Regions from separate parts of the Thermosinus thermophiluss DSM 23256 genome, predicted to be linked through region 2. Evidence: riboswitches for the same ligand, from Rfam matches in the RefSeq annotation. Region 2 holds a riboswitch; the other holds the start of a gene.
What was found. A riboswitch is a leader RNA that binds a small molecule or an ion and turns the genes downstream of it on or off. The one in region 2 is predicted to bind molybdenum cofactor.

Region 1: linked by a shared signal. The riboswitch ahead of BLQ99_RS10115 (aldehyde ferredoxin oxidoreductase family protein) and the one ahead of BLQ99_RS05920 (ABC transporter substrate-binding protein) in region 2 are both predicted to bind molybdenum cofactor.

What each region holds. Positions count from the first base shown of each region.
Region 1 is NZ_FNBU01000016.1:38,160-45,406, forward strand. Features, by position in the region: gene BLQ99_RS10100 (molybdopterin biosynthesis protein) at 1-566, opposite strand, end outside; gene BLQ99_RS10105 (molybdopterin molybdotransferase MoeA) at 581-1,816, opposite strand; gene BLQ99_RS10110 (hypothetical protein) at 1,822-2,016, opposite strand; gene BLQ99_RS10115 (aldehyde ferredoxin oxidoreductase family protein) at 2,147-3,868, opposite strand; molybdenum cofactor riboswitch at 3,912-4,021, opposite strand; gene moaA (GTP 3',8-cyclase MoaA) at 4,105-5,079, opposite strand; gene mobB (molybdopterin-guanine dinucleotide biosynthesis protein B) at 5,114-5,605, opposite strand; gene BLQ99_RS10130 (metal-dependent hydrolase) at 5,786-6,457, shown strand; gene BLQ99_RS15305 (methyl-accepting chemotaxis protein) at 6,504-7,247, shown strand, end outside.
Region 2 is NZ_FNBU01000007.1:67,406-74,652, reverse strand. Features, by position in the region: gene BLQ99_RS05945 (NAD-dependent epimerase/dehydratase family protein) at 1-124, shown strand, start outside; gene BLQ99_RS05940 (ArnT family glycosyltransferase) at 193-1,749, shown strand; gene BLQ99_RS05935 (glycosyltransferase family 2 protein) at 1,765-2,508, shown strand; gene BLQ99_RS05930 (response regulator transcription factor) at 2,555-3,226, shown strand; gene BLQ99_RS05925 (sensor histidine kinase) at 3,228-4,532, shown strand; molybdenum cofactor riboswitch at 4,681-4,802, shown strand; gene BLQ99_RS05920 (ABC transporter substrate-binding protein) at 4,805-5,686, shown strand; gene BLQ99_RS05915 (hypothetical protein) at 5,700-5,960, opposite strand; gene BLQ99_RS05910 (TIGR03905 family TSCPD domain-containing protein) at 6,112-6,351, opposite strand; gene BLQ99_RS05905 (C40 family peptidase) at 6,460-7,110, opposite strand.

The sequences.
Region 1 (7,247 bases), on a different contig from region 2:
ATAATGGCCACCCGCGGCTTGGCCGTAACTTTGATTCGTTCCAGTCCGGCTGCCAGTAACGCGGCAATATCGGCTGGCCCGATTACATGCCGCTCCGGTACAATCATTTCGCCCTGGACAATGTCTTCGCCGATAATCCGAACGTGCTGCCATGGCGCGGCAGCAGCGGCAATTTCCGCATAACCTTCCGCAAAGTGGACATCCTCGACCATTATGACGGCATTGGCCCCCGGTGGCAAGACATCACCCGTATCCACGACGCAGCAAGTCCCGGGGAGAATAGGGCCGCCGGCCGGCAGCACGCGCAGTTTTTTCGGCTGCCGCTCGGTTGCCCCAAACGTATCTTCGGCCCGGACCGCAATGCCGTCCATCGCCGCCCCATTGTAATGCGGGACCGACTGCACCGCATAAACGGCGCAGTCCGTCACCCGCCCCAGCGCTTGTTCTACGGCGATTTCTTCCGCCGGCAGCCTGGCGAAGTAGCCCGCGGACGACAAGGCTTTTCGCCATAGCGCCTCGGCCTCCTGGCGCGGCATACAGTCCAGATATACTTTCCCGTTATGCATGGCATGTCTCCTTCTCAGCATCGTAGCATTTCCACTTCCACTTGTTCACCGGCATAAAGGCCGCTCTTTTCCGGGGCGATAACGACGAGTCCGTCCGCTTCCGTCATAGTGCAAATAAGCCCTGATTTCCCGAAGACCGGCTCGGCCCAATACTCGCCGTCTTTGGGCAATAGCCGCACCCGGATGATTTCGTCCCGCCCCGGCGCGGACGCAACGTTGCGGCTTATCTTGGCCGGCACTCTAAACACTCTCTGCACCTTTTCCCCCGCCATGACGGCAAGCGCCGGCCGAACCAATTGGTGATAGATAATCAACGCCGAAACGGGGTGTCCTGGGAGCCCAAAAACAGGTACGGCGCCGACCATGCCGAATATCGTAGGCTTACCGGGTTTAACGGCAATCCCGTGGAGCAAAACCCCCGGACCGCCTAACGCTTCGATCGCTTTGACCGTATAATCCCGCGCTCCGACCGAGCTGCCGCCGGAAACCATAACGGCGTCGCATGCGGCTGCCGCCTCAGCCAACTTCTGCCGCAAACTTGCGTAGTTGTCGCCGATTATGCCGTAGCGTATAGCGGTATAACCGGAGGCCTCCAGCAAGGCCGCTAGCGTGTACGAGTTAATATCCCGCACCTGACCCGGCTGGGGTAGAGCAGACACATCGACAATTTCATCGCCGGTGGATAAGACCCCAACTTTGAGCCGTCGGTAAACGCTCACTTCGGCAAAACCGCAGGCCGCCAACACGCCAATATCCAGGGGAGCTATTTTCTGTCCCTGCCGCACCAACACGGTACCGGTCGTGGCATCCTCGCCGCGGGCAATGCTATTGTCACCGGGCGCAACGGGTTTTGTTACCAGCAAGGTTCGATCATCCACCCGTTCCGTATGCTCCAGCATGACGACAGCGTCGGCATTGCTGGGCAGCATGCCCCCGGTTGGAACGGCTGCCGCCTGGCCCGGACCCAGGACTAAGGCAGTGGTCTGTCCCATGGCAACTTCGCCGATGACGGTTAGCAGCGCCGGTATTCCTTCCCCGGCGGCAAAGGTGTCGGCACTGCGCACGGCATAGCCGTCTACCGTAGACCGGGGAAAAGACGGCAGCTCTTCGCGGCAAAGGCAATCAGCCGCAGCAATGCGCCCTGCCGCGGCGGCCAGTCCCACAGTCTCGCTGCCGATGTCGGCGCTAGCGGCATGGGCCAAAACAAGCCGGCGTGCCTCAGCCAGCGTCTGACAGTTGAAAAAATCCACGGCATTCACTCCTTGCGGGCGCCAAAGCACCCTAATTGGCAGTCGCGAATTTTAATTCCCAAAACGTCGGCCGCCCTGCCTATAACGAGCGGCGGTACGCCTTCGCTTTGCGCCAATTCCTGCGCGGCGGCACAGGACAGCTTCCCGTCCGGCGCCGCTGCCCGTACTTTGTTGAGCAGTTCTTCCCGCAATTCTTGCACTGGCCCGGCCTCCTGTATACGAAATAAGATACTATAGATATTAATTCACCAAATTCCATTTTATTCCTCCAGCAAGCAAAATAAAAACCGGATCCCGCGCCAACGGCGGGTCCGGTTTTAGGTTAAGAAATTAGAAGTTAAAGAGCGATTTGAGCTCCTCTTTCGGCACATCGAAAACGGTATTGTGCGGTGGCAGTGGTTCGCTACGGAAGAAGTCGGGCAGGTCGTCGGCATCGTCGTTGAAGCCTGCCGCTTTATTGAACCCACGCTCATCGCGCAAGACTTGCTTGCCCAGTTCCAGATAATCATCAAGCGACTTGTTCCAGCCATAGCGGGCGTTGCACATTTCCACGATACCGTCAAGCCCTTCGGGAATATCGAGAATGGCAAAGGCCACAAACAAGCAGAGGCCGGTGCTATCCAGGAAAGAAGTAGCGATTTGCAGGTTCCGCGAAAGTTCGACCTGGCCGGCCGGACTAAGCGGGTCCACTTTGCCGCCCACCCCGAGAATATTGGCGGCAACGGCATAACCGGCAGTATGGTCGGCGCCCATGGTAGTAGTAGCGTAAGTTACGCCGATGCCTTTGACGGCCCGCGGGTCATAAGCCGGAATGGCCTGGCTCTTCACAACCGGCACGCGCCGGACGCCGAAGGCCTTGCCGGTAACGGCGGCGCCGGCGCCGAGAATACGGCCAAGCGGGCTGGCTTTGCCTACTTCCTTAAGCAGTTCTATAGCCGCTTTGCCATCGCCAAATTGGGCCAGGCCGGCTTCCATGGCCACGCCCAACGTGACACCCATCTCGATGGTATCAACGCCATAATCGTCGCACATACGGTTAAGAACGGCGATGTCGTCCAGATTATCAATGCCGCAATCGGCGCCCAACGACCAGCAGCTCTCATATTCGAGACCGCCGGTTACCACATTTCCGGCCGCGTCTTTATAAATATTCGAGCAGCGGATGATGCACCCGGGCGAACAAGCGTGACCGGTTTTGCCACCCCGTTCCTTGCAAACGGCATGCAGTGTTTCGCCACCGATATTGTTGGCTCCCTCAAAGCGGCCAACGCTAAAGTTGCGGGTTGGCAAGCCGCCGGCTTCACTCAGGGTGTTGACTAAAACGTCAGTGCCATAGGTCGGCAACCCCTGCGAAGTAACCGGATGTTTCAGCAGGGCATTGGCCAGTTTTTTCGCTCCGGCCCGGAAGGCGGCTTCATCGGCAAAAGAAACGTTGTTTGCACCCGTGTCATCGACGACAATCGCCTTAAGCCCTTTGCTGGCCATGACCGCGCCAAGACCGCCGCGGCCCGCCTGCCGGGTGGGCGCTCCTTCCATGTCGGTAAAACCAACACAGGCCGAAGCCATCTTATTTTCACCGGCCGTGCCGATTACGCCGATCGCTACTTTTTCCCCAAACTTTGCTTGCAATTTGGCAACGGTATCATAGATGTTTAGCCCTTTTAGCTCAGGCATTTCGATAAGGGCTAATCCGTCTTTGTCAACCTTGAGCACGTAAGTTTTATCATCTTGGGGCAGGTCTTCCACGATAATGGCTTCAACTCCCAGCCGCCCTAGTTTGTGGCCCATGGCGCCGCCGACATTGCTCTCCTTGATGGTGCCTGTCAGCGGACTCTTGGCCCCGAGCGACATGCGGCCGGCATTTGGAGCACCCGTGCCGGAAAGCAGTCCGGTAGCAAATACCAGTTTGTTCAGTTTGCCCAGCGGATGAGCGTTAGGGTCCACCTCGGCGCTAACAATGCGTGAAGTTAGCGCCCGGCCGCCAAGCCCCTTATACGCCGCCCCGTCTTCCGGCGTAATGGTCAAAGTAGCCATGTTTACACGGTAAAACATCAAACCCCTCCCTGTAAATTATTAATTAATTAAAAAATAAAAAGAAGCCCGTTACGGACTTCCTTTGCGCACTGGCAGGCATGGGGATTTCTCCCCATACCCTTACGTTTACCACGCCTGGACGGCAATGGTAACTCGGAACTCACTCTCACCTTATATTACTATGCGTTTGTTATTTTCTAAAGTACGGCAATTTTTTGTAAATTCCTGCTATCTTTTCCCAATCAGGGCCTTTTTTATCCGCCAATTTGCGACATTTTTCGCTGAAAACTAGGTTGCCCGGCCGCTAAATTATGCCCGGCCGGCTTTTCCGACAGCGCCTGGCGAAAAACTTCGCCGACCTGTTGTTCACTTGCTCCGGCCCTAAGTAGCGTTTTGAGATCCAGTTCCCGGTTGGCTAAAAGGCAAGGCCGCAGCTTGCCGTCGGCCGTCAGCCGCATGCGGTTGCAAGCCCTGCAGAAATGTTCCGTAAGCGGAGTAATGAAACCAAAGAGACCCTTGGCTCCCGGCAAGCGGAAATATTTGGCCGGACCGTTGCCAATACTGCCCGCCGCCGGCTCCAGCATCCCCAGACCGGCGCCATTCAGCCGGTTTTTAACCTCTGCCGGCGTCATTCCCGGCCCGGTTCCGTTGTAGCCGATCGGCATATATTCGATAAACCGGACAGCGATCGGGTAGCGGTAAACCATCTCGACAAAATAGCTCAGGTCGCTGTCCATAAAGGCACTGGTTAATACGACGTTAATCTTAACGGGATGCAGGCCGACGGCGATAGCTTTTTCAATCCCGGCCAACGTGCGCTCCAGACTGGCGCTCCCGGTGATGCGCCGAAACCGCTCAGGATCGACCGTGTCCAGGCTGACGTTGACCCGGTGAAGCCCAGCGGCTTTAAGGTCTTCAGCCATATCCGCAAGCAGGCTGCCATTGGTTGTCAGTGACAGGTCATCAATAATGCCAAGCGAGCTAATGGCGCGAATAAAATCGACAATCCCCTTGCGTACCAGCGGCTCGCCGCCCGTTAGGCGAATTTTGTTCACCCCGTATTTGTTAAAGACTCTGATCAGATACAGTATTTCCTCGTAAGCCAGAATATCGGCGTGATCCAGCAGCTTCACGCCGTCAGGGGGCATGCAATAGGCGCAGCGGAAATTACAGCGGTCGGTAACGGAGATGCGGAGATAGTCGATACAGCGGTTATAACCGTCGCGCATTACCTCACCTCCCGTTGGTAGAATTCGATCCATTCTAGGCCTTTGTCAGAACGTGAGCGACCAAAAAGTCGGCCAGCGGCGCCGCGTCATCAAGGCCGAAGTGGGGCACATCGTTATAGAGGACGGTATCGGATACGACGGCGAGCAGCTCTTCCTTGCCGCATAAGGGCCGGTCGCAGACGGCCTGGCGGAAGACTTCAATTTTACGTTTTCCCTCCCGTTTATAACCTTCGGTAAAGATAATATCTACGCCGTCTACGAACGACACAACTTCGTCAAGCGTCAACTCCTGCTCAACTTTTTTAATCATGGCCATCTTAGCGGGCGACGAAATGCAGACCACGTCAGCGCCGGCCTGGGCGTGCCGCCAGGTGTCCTTGCCCGGTCTGTCCATATCAAAGCCATGGACGTCGTGTTTGATCGTGCCAACTTTATAGCCGCGCCGCTTCATTTCCCGAATCAGCTTTTCAAGGTAGGTGGTTTTGCCGCAATTAGACCTGCCTACGATGGAAATCACCGGAACCATAAATCTCCTCCAATTTTTTGCAAGTTGTATATTTAGTTCTCCGTTTCCTGCTGCTGCCCTGCCATGGAGCGGATAAAAATTCGCTGCTGCCAGGTATAATAATAGCTGATGCCTGGCAAAAGGATTCGGCTGGAAAAAAGCGAATATCTTATTTAGAAAATTTTGGGACGAGGTGATTGCATGACGACCTTACGCTTTTTGGGCCATGCTTGTTTCGAACTGAGTGACGGCCAAACAACGATTCTGTTCGACCCTTATCTGGCAGATAATCCCTTTAAAATTGCCGGTCCGGACGAAGTAAACTGCCAGTATATTCTCGTTTCCCACGGCCACTTTGATCATCTTGGCGACGCGGTGCGCATTGCCAAGCGTACCGGCGCTACCGTCATTTCCACGGCTGAAGTGGCCCGTCTCTGCGGTGAACAGGGTGTTAACAGCCATGCCATGCACATCGGCGGCAAGCACTCTTTTGACTTCGGCTATGTCCGCATAACCCTCGCCTTTCATGGCGCCGGCGTTCCTGGGGGTCACGCCTGCGGTTTTATAGTCAATTTCCACGGCACGACGGTCTACTTTGCCGGTGATACCGGCCTGTTCGCCGACATGGAACTGTTGGGCCGTCTGGAAAAAATCGACTATGCCCTGCTGCCCATCGGCGACAACTTTACCATGGGGCCGCAAGATGCCGTGGAAGCAGTAGGATTGTTAAAACCGAAAAATGTCATTCCCATGCACTATAATACCTGGCCGCTCATCGCCCAGTCGCCTGAAGATTTCAAGCGCCAGGTGGAAACACGTTATGGGACGCCGGTACATATTATGCAGCCCGGCCAAGTTTTAACCTTAAAATAATTCGCCATTTTCCCACATACTAAACAAACGAAAAAAGGTGATAAACTTGAGCGCTATCGCACGCATCGCAACAGTAGGCAGCAGTCAACTGGTGGCCGACGAGCTGCTGGAAGCGGCGCGCCATTTTATCCCTGGTCTGGAAGGCCGCGCTTATGCCATAAAGGCTTTAACGGACCATCAGGTTGCCGACCTTTTTATTTGCCTGCCCACCCGGGTGGACGAAGCGGCCCAGAAAATTCCCCGCGACAAAATTGTGGCCCTCGAGCTGGTGCCCGACGCGGCGTTTTTCGTCCAGGTGGCCCAAATTCCGCATGGCGAGACAGTAACGGTGTTCAATAACAATACCGCCCAGGCGGCCAAAATCGCTAAATACTGCCAGGATATAGGCATTAATCAGGTAACGTTTCAATACGCGCCCTACGACGAATTGTCTGAGTCCGAACTTGCGATGCTGCTGCAGGACGCTCGCTACATCATCGGGGCGGAAAAAATCGTCGGCACCGGGTCGGTCCTGCTCAGCCGGTACCGCCACTATCTGCCCCCCGACGTCAAAATCATCGGCGCCCGGCGGGTGGCTACCGCCGACTCCGTATGCGCCGTCATTCGGTGGCTGACCCTTTTTGCCCACCGCCAACTGGCGACAGAAGTGGCCGCCATATCCAATCAGCTAAATTACCAACTCCAGGAAATCACGGCAATTACCGCAGAAGTTTCCCGGTCGATTGACACAACAGCGGCAACCATCCAAAATATCGATAACCATATTGGCCGGCAGATGGCCAGAATCCGG
Region 2 (7,247 bases):
GCCGCGGGCGGGCGACATTTACCGGTCGGCGCTAAAAATTTTGGCCGCCTGCGCCAATTTGGACTGGCAGCCGGTCTATTCGCTGGCCGAGGGCCTGGGCCGGACGCTGACAAGCTTGCGGTGAAGCATCCAAGGTCGTCCGGGCGGAACGGCGGTCGGCGCATGAGGCCGATAAACTTTTCAGGAGGGAATATGATCAGTAAACCTTGGTTTCGTCTGCTGGCAATTATCTGCGTAGCGGCGTTCGTTATGTTTTTCCGGCTGGGCAGCGTGCCGCTGCTGGACCCGGATGAGCCTGTTTATGCCGAAACGGCGCGGGAGATGCTGCAGTATGGCGATTTAATCTCGCCGCGCATTTACGGTGATTTTTGGTATGACAAGCCTCCTATGTACTATTGGCTGGTAGCCGGTGCCATCCGCCTGTTTGGCGACAGCGAGTTCAGCGCCCGCTTTCCCTCGGCTTTACTGGCCGTTGGCGGCGTCGTGACCGTTTATTGCGCCGGGGCGCGGCTGTTTAGCGACCGCGCGGGTGCTATTGCCGCGCTGGTGCTGGCAACGAGCTTTGAATATTTCTATCTGGGCAAGGCGGCGGTTACCGATATCACCCTGACCTTCTTCCTTACGGTGTCGCTCCTGGGCTTTTTTCAGGGACGCTACTACCTGGCCTACGCCAGCGCCGCCCTGGCGGTGGTTACCAAGGGGCCCATTGGTGTTGTTTTTCCGGCTTTGATTCTCGGCCTGCATTATACCTTGACCCGCAATTGGGGGATTTGGCGCCGGCTGCGGCTGATAAGCGGCGCGCTTGTTTTCGCGGCCATTGCTCTCCCCTGGTACGGGGCGATGTACGCCTATCACGGCCTGGAGTTTGTCAACACTTTTCTGGGCTTTCATAACGTTACCCGCTTTTTGCAGCCCGAGCATCCCGAGGGCAAACTGTGGTATTACTACTTTCCGGTTTTGCTAGTCGGTTTTTTTCCGTGGACTGCCTTCCTCATCCAGGCCGGGCGCGCTGCCTGGCGCGAGCGGCAAAGCGCCGGGGGCGAAGCGCTATCGTTTTTGCTGGTGTGGGCCGGTGTGGTGTTTGGCTTTTTCACCCTGTCCCAGACCAAGCTGGTTTCGTATATTTTGCCCATGTATCCACCGCTGGCGCTGCTGGTCGGCTGGTATATCGACCGGACGCTGGCTGCCCGTGACCGTTGGGCAGTCTATCTTGCCGCTTTTGTCCTGACGCTGCTGGCCGGCGCGTTAGCGGCGGCTCTGGGGCTGGCCGGCGCGAAATTAGCCCCGGCCCTGATGCCAGGAGTGGTGGCCGTATGTACCGCTTTGGCGGCGATGGTGGCGATGGTCTGGTGGAGCGCCGTCCGCCATGGCGGCCGCGGGACGGTGGCTTCGCTAACAATCGGCATGGCCTTGTTTGTCGCCGCGTTGATGACGGCCCTGCTGCCGGCCGCAGCCCCGGCCTTTTCCATGAAAGAGTTTGCCACGGCTTTTGCGGCTCGCTACGACGGTCAGACGCCTGTCTATGTGGCTAAGTTTTACCGTCCTGGTTTTATGTATTACGCCGGTATGCCGGGGATTGAAATCAAAGCGGCGGAACAAGCCTCTGACGTTATCGCCGGCGCGGCGGGCAAAGCCTATTTCATTCTGAGTGAGAACGCCTACCGTAAGCTCCCGGTTTCCCTGCAGGGCGATCTGCAGCTGCTTTACCGGCAAGAAGATAAAGTTTTGCTCTTGAAAGATGCGAAATGATTGGAGGCAACCAACATGAAAAAACCATTCAGTCTGTCGTTTGTTTTTCCCATGTACAACGAAATTGACAATATTGAGCCCTGCGTACACGGCGCGATGGCGATCGGCAATAAATTAGGCATCGATTATGAGATTGTAGTCGTCGACGACGCCAGCACCGACGGGAGCGGGGCGTTGGCTGACCAATTGGCCCGGCGCTATCCCGTAATCCGGGTTATTCATCACGAAGTTAACCGCAAATTGGGAGGGGCGCTCAAAACCGGGTTTGCTCACGCGACCAAAGACTATATTTTGTACATGGACTCCGATTTGCCGCTTGATTTCGATGATGTTAAAAACGCCATCCCGCAAATCGGCGACGCCGACATGCTTATCGGCTACCGCCTGACCCGGGATGAACCGTTGCGGCGGAAAGTTATCTCCAAGGTGTACAACCTGATGATCCGCCTGATTTTTGGGCTTAAGGTCCGGGACGTTAATTTCTCCTTTAAACTGTTCAAACGGGAAATTTACCAGAACATTGTCTTAAAGTCGGAAGGGTCGTTTATTGACGCCGAGCTGCTGCTCGAGGCCCACCGGCGGGGCTACACCATCCGGGAAATTGGCCTTGTTTATCACCCGCGCGTTGCCGGGCAATCTACCCTGGCCAGCACGTCGGTCATTAAAAAAGTTTTTGTGGAAATGTGGCGGTACTATAAGACGCGGAATTCGTGGCAGAATAAGCATACCGATTTGGTCGCGCCCCGTCACTCGAGTTAAAGGGGAAACGGCGGCCGTGGCGAAAGGGATATAGCAGGTGATGAAGATGCGGATTTTACTGGCTGAGGATGACACCCGTCTGGGCAAGCTCATTAGGCATATGCTGGAAAAAGAAAAAATGCAGGTTGACTGGGTGACAGAAGGAAACGCCGCGTTGGAATACGCCCTGTACTCCCCTTACGACGTAGCCATTTTGGATTGGATGATGCCGGGCATGAGTGGTCTGGAGGTATGCGACAGATTGCGCAAGAAGGGGTATCAGGGCGCGATTTTGATGCTGACGGCCCGGGATGCCGTCGATGATAAAGTCTTGGGGCTGGATACCGGCGCCGACGATTATCTGGTCAAGCCTTTCGAGTTTTCCGAACTCATGGCGCGGATCCGCGCCTTGTCCCGCCGCAGTGTTGTTGCCCTCAAAGAAGATATCGTCCAGGTGGGCGACTTGGTGCTTAACCGCACGACGCGGGTAGTGCGGCGGGGCGCTCGGGAAATCCAGCTGACCGGGCGGGAGTTTCAAATGCTTGACCTGTTGGTGCAAAATCGGGGCAAAGTCGTGCCGCGGGAAGTGATTTTAGACCGTGTTTGGGGCCTTGAGTCCGAAGTATCTTCCAATAACCTGGATGCCTATGTCCGCCTGTTGCGCAAAAAAATCGACTTCCCCGGCGAGGAAAAGCTAATTCACAATATTCGGGGAATTGGGTATAAGCTGGGGGAATAAGATGTTCAGCAAGATTCGGCGCCGCCTAACGCTTTTTTATACCGGTTTGATGACCGCTTTTCTCCTGGCGTTTGTAGGGATCATTTATAGCGGTCTGACCTGGACCATTTATTCGGAGGAAAAACAGGAAGTGCGCCTGTTTGCCGAAGAGGAAGCCAGGGAGCATTTGGTGATTTTCAAACACAAGGAACTGCTGCCGAATATGCCGGAGGAAGATTACCGCGACGGCAGCGGCCGGATGTTTTTTTACGCGTTTGACGCTCAGGGTAATTTAATCAATGCGGCCGAACCGTACCCCGCCCTGCGCGAGCCTGTTCTGGCCAAAATCCGGAGCTGGGATACAGCTGACGGTGATGTGGATTTGGAGACCTTTGTTCTCCCAAACGGCGATGAGGCCATTCTTATGCTTTGCGCCCAGCGGGTGTATGATGGCGATATGTTTTTAGGAACGGTATACGTCGGCCGGGACATCACCCTCTATTATCAGGTCTTAAAAAACTTCCTGGTGGTCACGACCGTGGTGTCCTTCGCTTTTCTCATTCTCGTTTCATTGGCGGGATACATTATGGCCGGCCGGGCAATGGTGCCGATTAAGGAGTCGTTCCGCCGCCAGCGCGAGTTTGTGGCTGATGCGTCCCACGAGCTGCGAACGCCCCTGAGCGTGCTGCTCACATCGGTGGACGCCGTCCAAAGCGATGACGGGAGCAGCATGTCGCCATTCGCGCAGCAGGTGTTGTCCGACATGAAGGACGAAATCAGAAAGATGTCGAAGATTGTAAGCGACCTGTTGACCCTGGCCAGAGGGGATGCGGGGGCATTCAACTTGATTAAGGAGAATTTTGATCTAAAGGTTGTGGCTGAACAGGTCGTCCGGTCGCTCCAGCCGCTGGCCGGCGGGAAAGGGATTGAGCTGTGTCTCGATAGCCCAGACCGGGTAATGATATATGCCGACCGGGAGCGGCTCAGCCAATTGCTGCTGATTTTGCTGGACAACGCGGTAAAATATACGCCGCCGGGCGGGCAGGTTAAAGCCATCCTGGAGCCGCCTGCCCGAAATAGAGCCGAGCTCCGGATTATTGTGCAGGATACCGGCATTGGCATTGCCCCTGAGCACCAGGCGCTGATTTTTGAGCGGTTTTACCGGGTAGACAAGGCCCGGTCCCGGGAACTGGGCGGGACCGGGCTGGGACTAGCTATTGCCCGTTGGATTGCGCAGAGTCATGGCGGCGCGATTACAGTTACGAGCCGGCCCGGTCAGGGCAGTACCTTCACGGTAACGCTGCCGCAGCTTGGCGGCGGCAGTTAGGGTGGTGCGGCGAAAGCCGATTTGCCGGCGGTGAGAGTTTTTTTGCGGATACCTTCCATGGTTAAGTGGAGGTATCCGCTTTTTTATTTTTTGTGCAGGAGTTTACCCATAGAGAACGAATGTATTTTCCAGATATTTTCAGGAGGTGGTTTTTGCTAATCGGCGAAGCCGGTGGCCTGCAAACCTAGGAAGGTTATGGCGCTGGGTCGCCGGGTTTGCCGGGAAACGGGCATGCCTCCCGTTGTGGAAAGAAGGTCGAGGAGGGATAACGAATGGAAAAACGTACAAAATGTTTATTGGCGTTAATACTAGTTGTTGTGGTGCTTACGCTGGCAGGGTGTGGCACGCCGGCGCAGCAAGCGGCGCAGCAGCCGTCGGCGAAACCGGCCAGACCGGATATTATTCTTGCCACCACGACCAGTACACAGGACAGTGGTTTATTGGACGTCTTAATCCCTGTTTTTGAGCAAAAAACCGGTTATCGGGTGAAGACGGTGGCCGTCGGTTCGGGTCAGGCCATTGCCATGGGGGAGAAAGGCGAGGCCGACGTGCTCCTTACGCATGCGCCGGACGCGGAGAAAAAGGTGATGGCCGCCGGCGCCGTGACCAGCCGCCGTCTGGTAATGCATAATGACTTTATTATTATCGGACCGGCAAGCGACCCGGCGAAGATTAAAAACAAAAATGCCAAGGAGGCGTTCGCGGCCATCGCCGCCAGCCAGGCTAGTTTTGTTTCCCGCGGCGATAATTCCGGCACCCACCAACTGGAGAAGAAACTCTGGATACAGGCGGCTGTCAAGCCGGCCGGCGCCTGGTACTATGAAGCAGGCGCCGGTATGGGCCAGACGCTGAGCATTACTAATGAAAAGAAAGGCTATACCATAACCGACCGGGCTACTTACCTGGCGCAGCGGAAGAATATTTCCCTGGAAATCCTTGTCGAAGGCGACGCCAAGCTGCTCAACATCTATCATGTTATGGAAGTAAATGCGGATAAGTTCAGCAAGGTCAACCGCGAGGGCGCCAAGGCGTTTGCCGATTTTCTCCTGTCGGCTGAGGGTCAGCAGCTAATTGGCAGTTTTGGCAAGGATAAATTTGGCCAGCCGCTCTTCTTTGCCGATGGTGGCAAGACGGAAAAAGATTTGGGGTTATGAACAAACGTTAGGCTTAGGGGCGAATCCCGGTGATAGTGGCGAAAATCCCCCAGACGTTGACAATCCGGAGATTGCGAAACCCATGTTCCGCCAGGAAGGCAAGCCAGTCCGCCTGGCGGAACATTTCTTTGCCGCCGCGGGCCAGCCAAACCAGCCGGGCGAGGGCGCTTTGCAGGCTGTCAATGCCGTCGGCGACCCGGCACTTGACGATAAGCCGGCCGCCGGGACGGAGGGCGGTTTCCGCTTTCCGCCGCTTCCTGCTTTTTACCGCCACTTGCACCTTCCCCCCTTTCATTTTCCCCGGTGCCAAGCAGGTGTGCGGCGGCCACCGCCAACCATGGCCACGGCTGCTATAGCGGTCACTAGGGTAGGGGAGCATGGTAAAACAGTACCCCCATCAGTCAATGCCGATGGGGGTATCATTATTAGGCAAATTGTTCCAGTGCCCGGGCCAATTGGTCGGCGCAGGACGTCTGGTTGTCTTCGCAGGGGATGCCGCGGAGTCTTTGAATGACTTCTTGCACCGGCATGCCTTGCACGAGTTTGCTGATCGCGGTCAGGTTTCCCTGACAGCCGCCGCTAAACCGGACTTCCTTGATAAGGCCATTTTCAATAGCGAACTGGATTTCCGTGGCGCATACGCCTGACGTTGTGTATGTAATCATGGCCACCTCTCCCATAAGCAGTTCCTGTTTACAATATTACCTTATCACGCCGTTTGCCTGACGTCAATAAAAATTCCCCCGCCGGATAGGGGGCGGGGGCGAAGGAGGTTAAGGAAGATAACGGCGGGCGCCGATATAGCGTTCGGTATAGTATTGTTCGTCGAGTGCAGAAATGGTTACTTTGTTTGCGACCGAGCTGGCATGGATGAACTTGCCGTCGCCCATGTAGAACCCAACATGGGACGCGCCCGGTTTATAGGTGGTGAAGAACACCAAATCACCGATTTTGAGGTTCGCTTTGTCTACCGGCATGCCGGCGGCAAATTGTTCGGCGGCCGTACGGGGGATGGCAATGCCGTGCTGCTTTAAGACATACTGGGTGAAGCCGGAGCAGTCAAACCCGGCCGGCGTATCGCCGCCCCAAACGTAAGGCACGCCCATGTACCGCTGGGCGGTGGCGATAACGGCACTGCCGGTCACGCTCGCTTCCGTCTTGTCGCTCAGGCCTAACGCCTTGCCAAGTGTGCTGGTGCCGGGCGCTGCGTCGCTGGTGTTAAAGATATTGCCCAGAAATTTGCCGAGCAGCAGGCCGAGGAGTAGGTCAAAAACCGAGCTGCCGGAAGAAGTCTTGTCGGCAGCAGCTGTCGGGGCAATCAGGTCGGTTAAGGAGAAGGCATAGGCCGGTACGGCCGGGGTGAAAACGGTGGTGAGCATAGCTGCCAATAGCACAGTTACAATTGAAGATTTAAATTTCTTCATCGCATCAACCTCCTGCGATATACTAGGTAGGGGAAATTATATATAACTTTTCGCCTCCTAGCGACATAATTAATAATAACATAATACATTAATTATGTAAACTTAACTAATAAAAAATAATCCCCATCGCTCCGCGC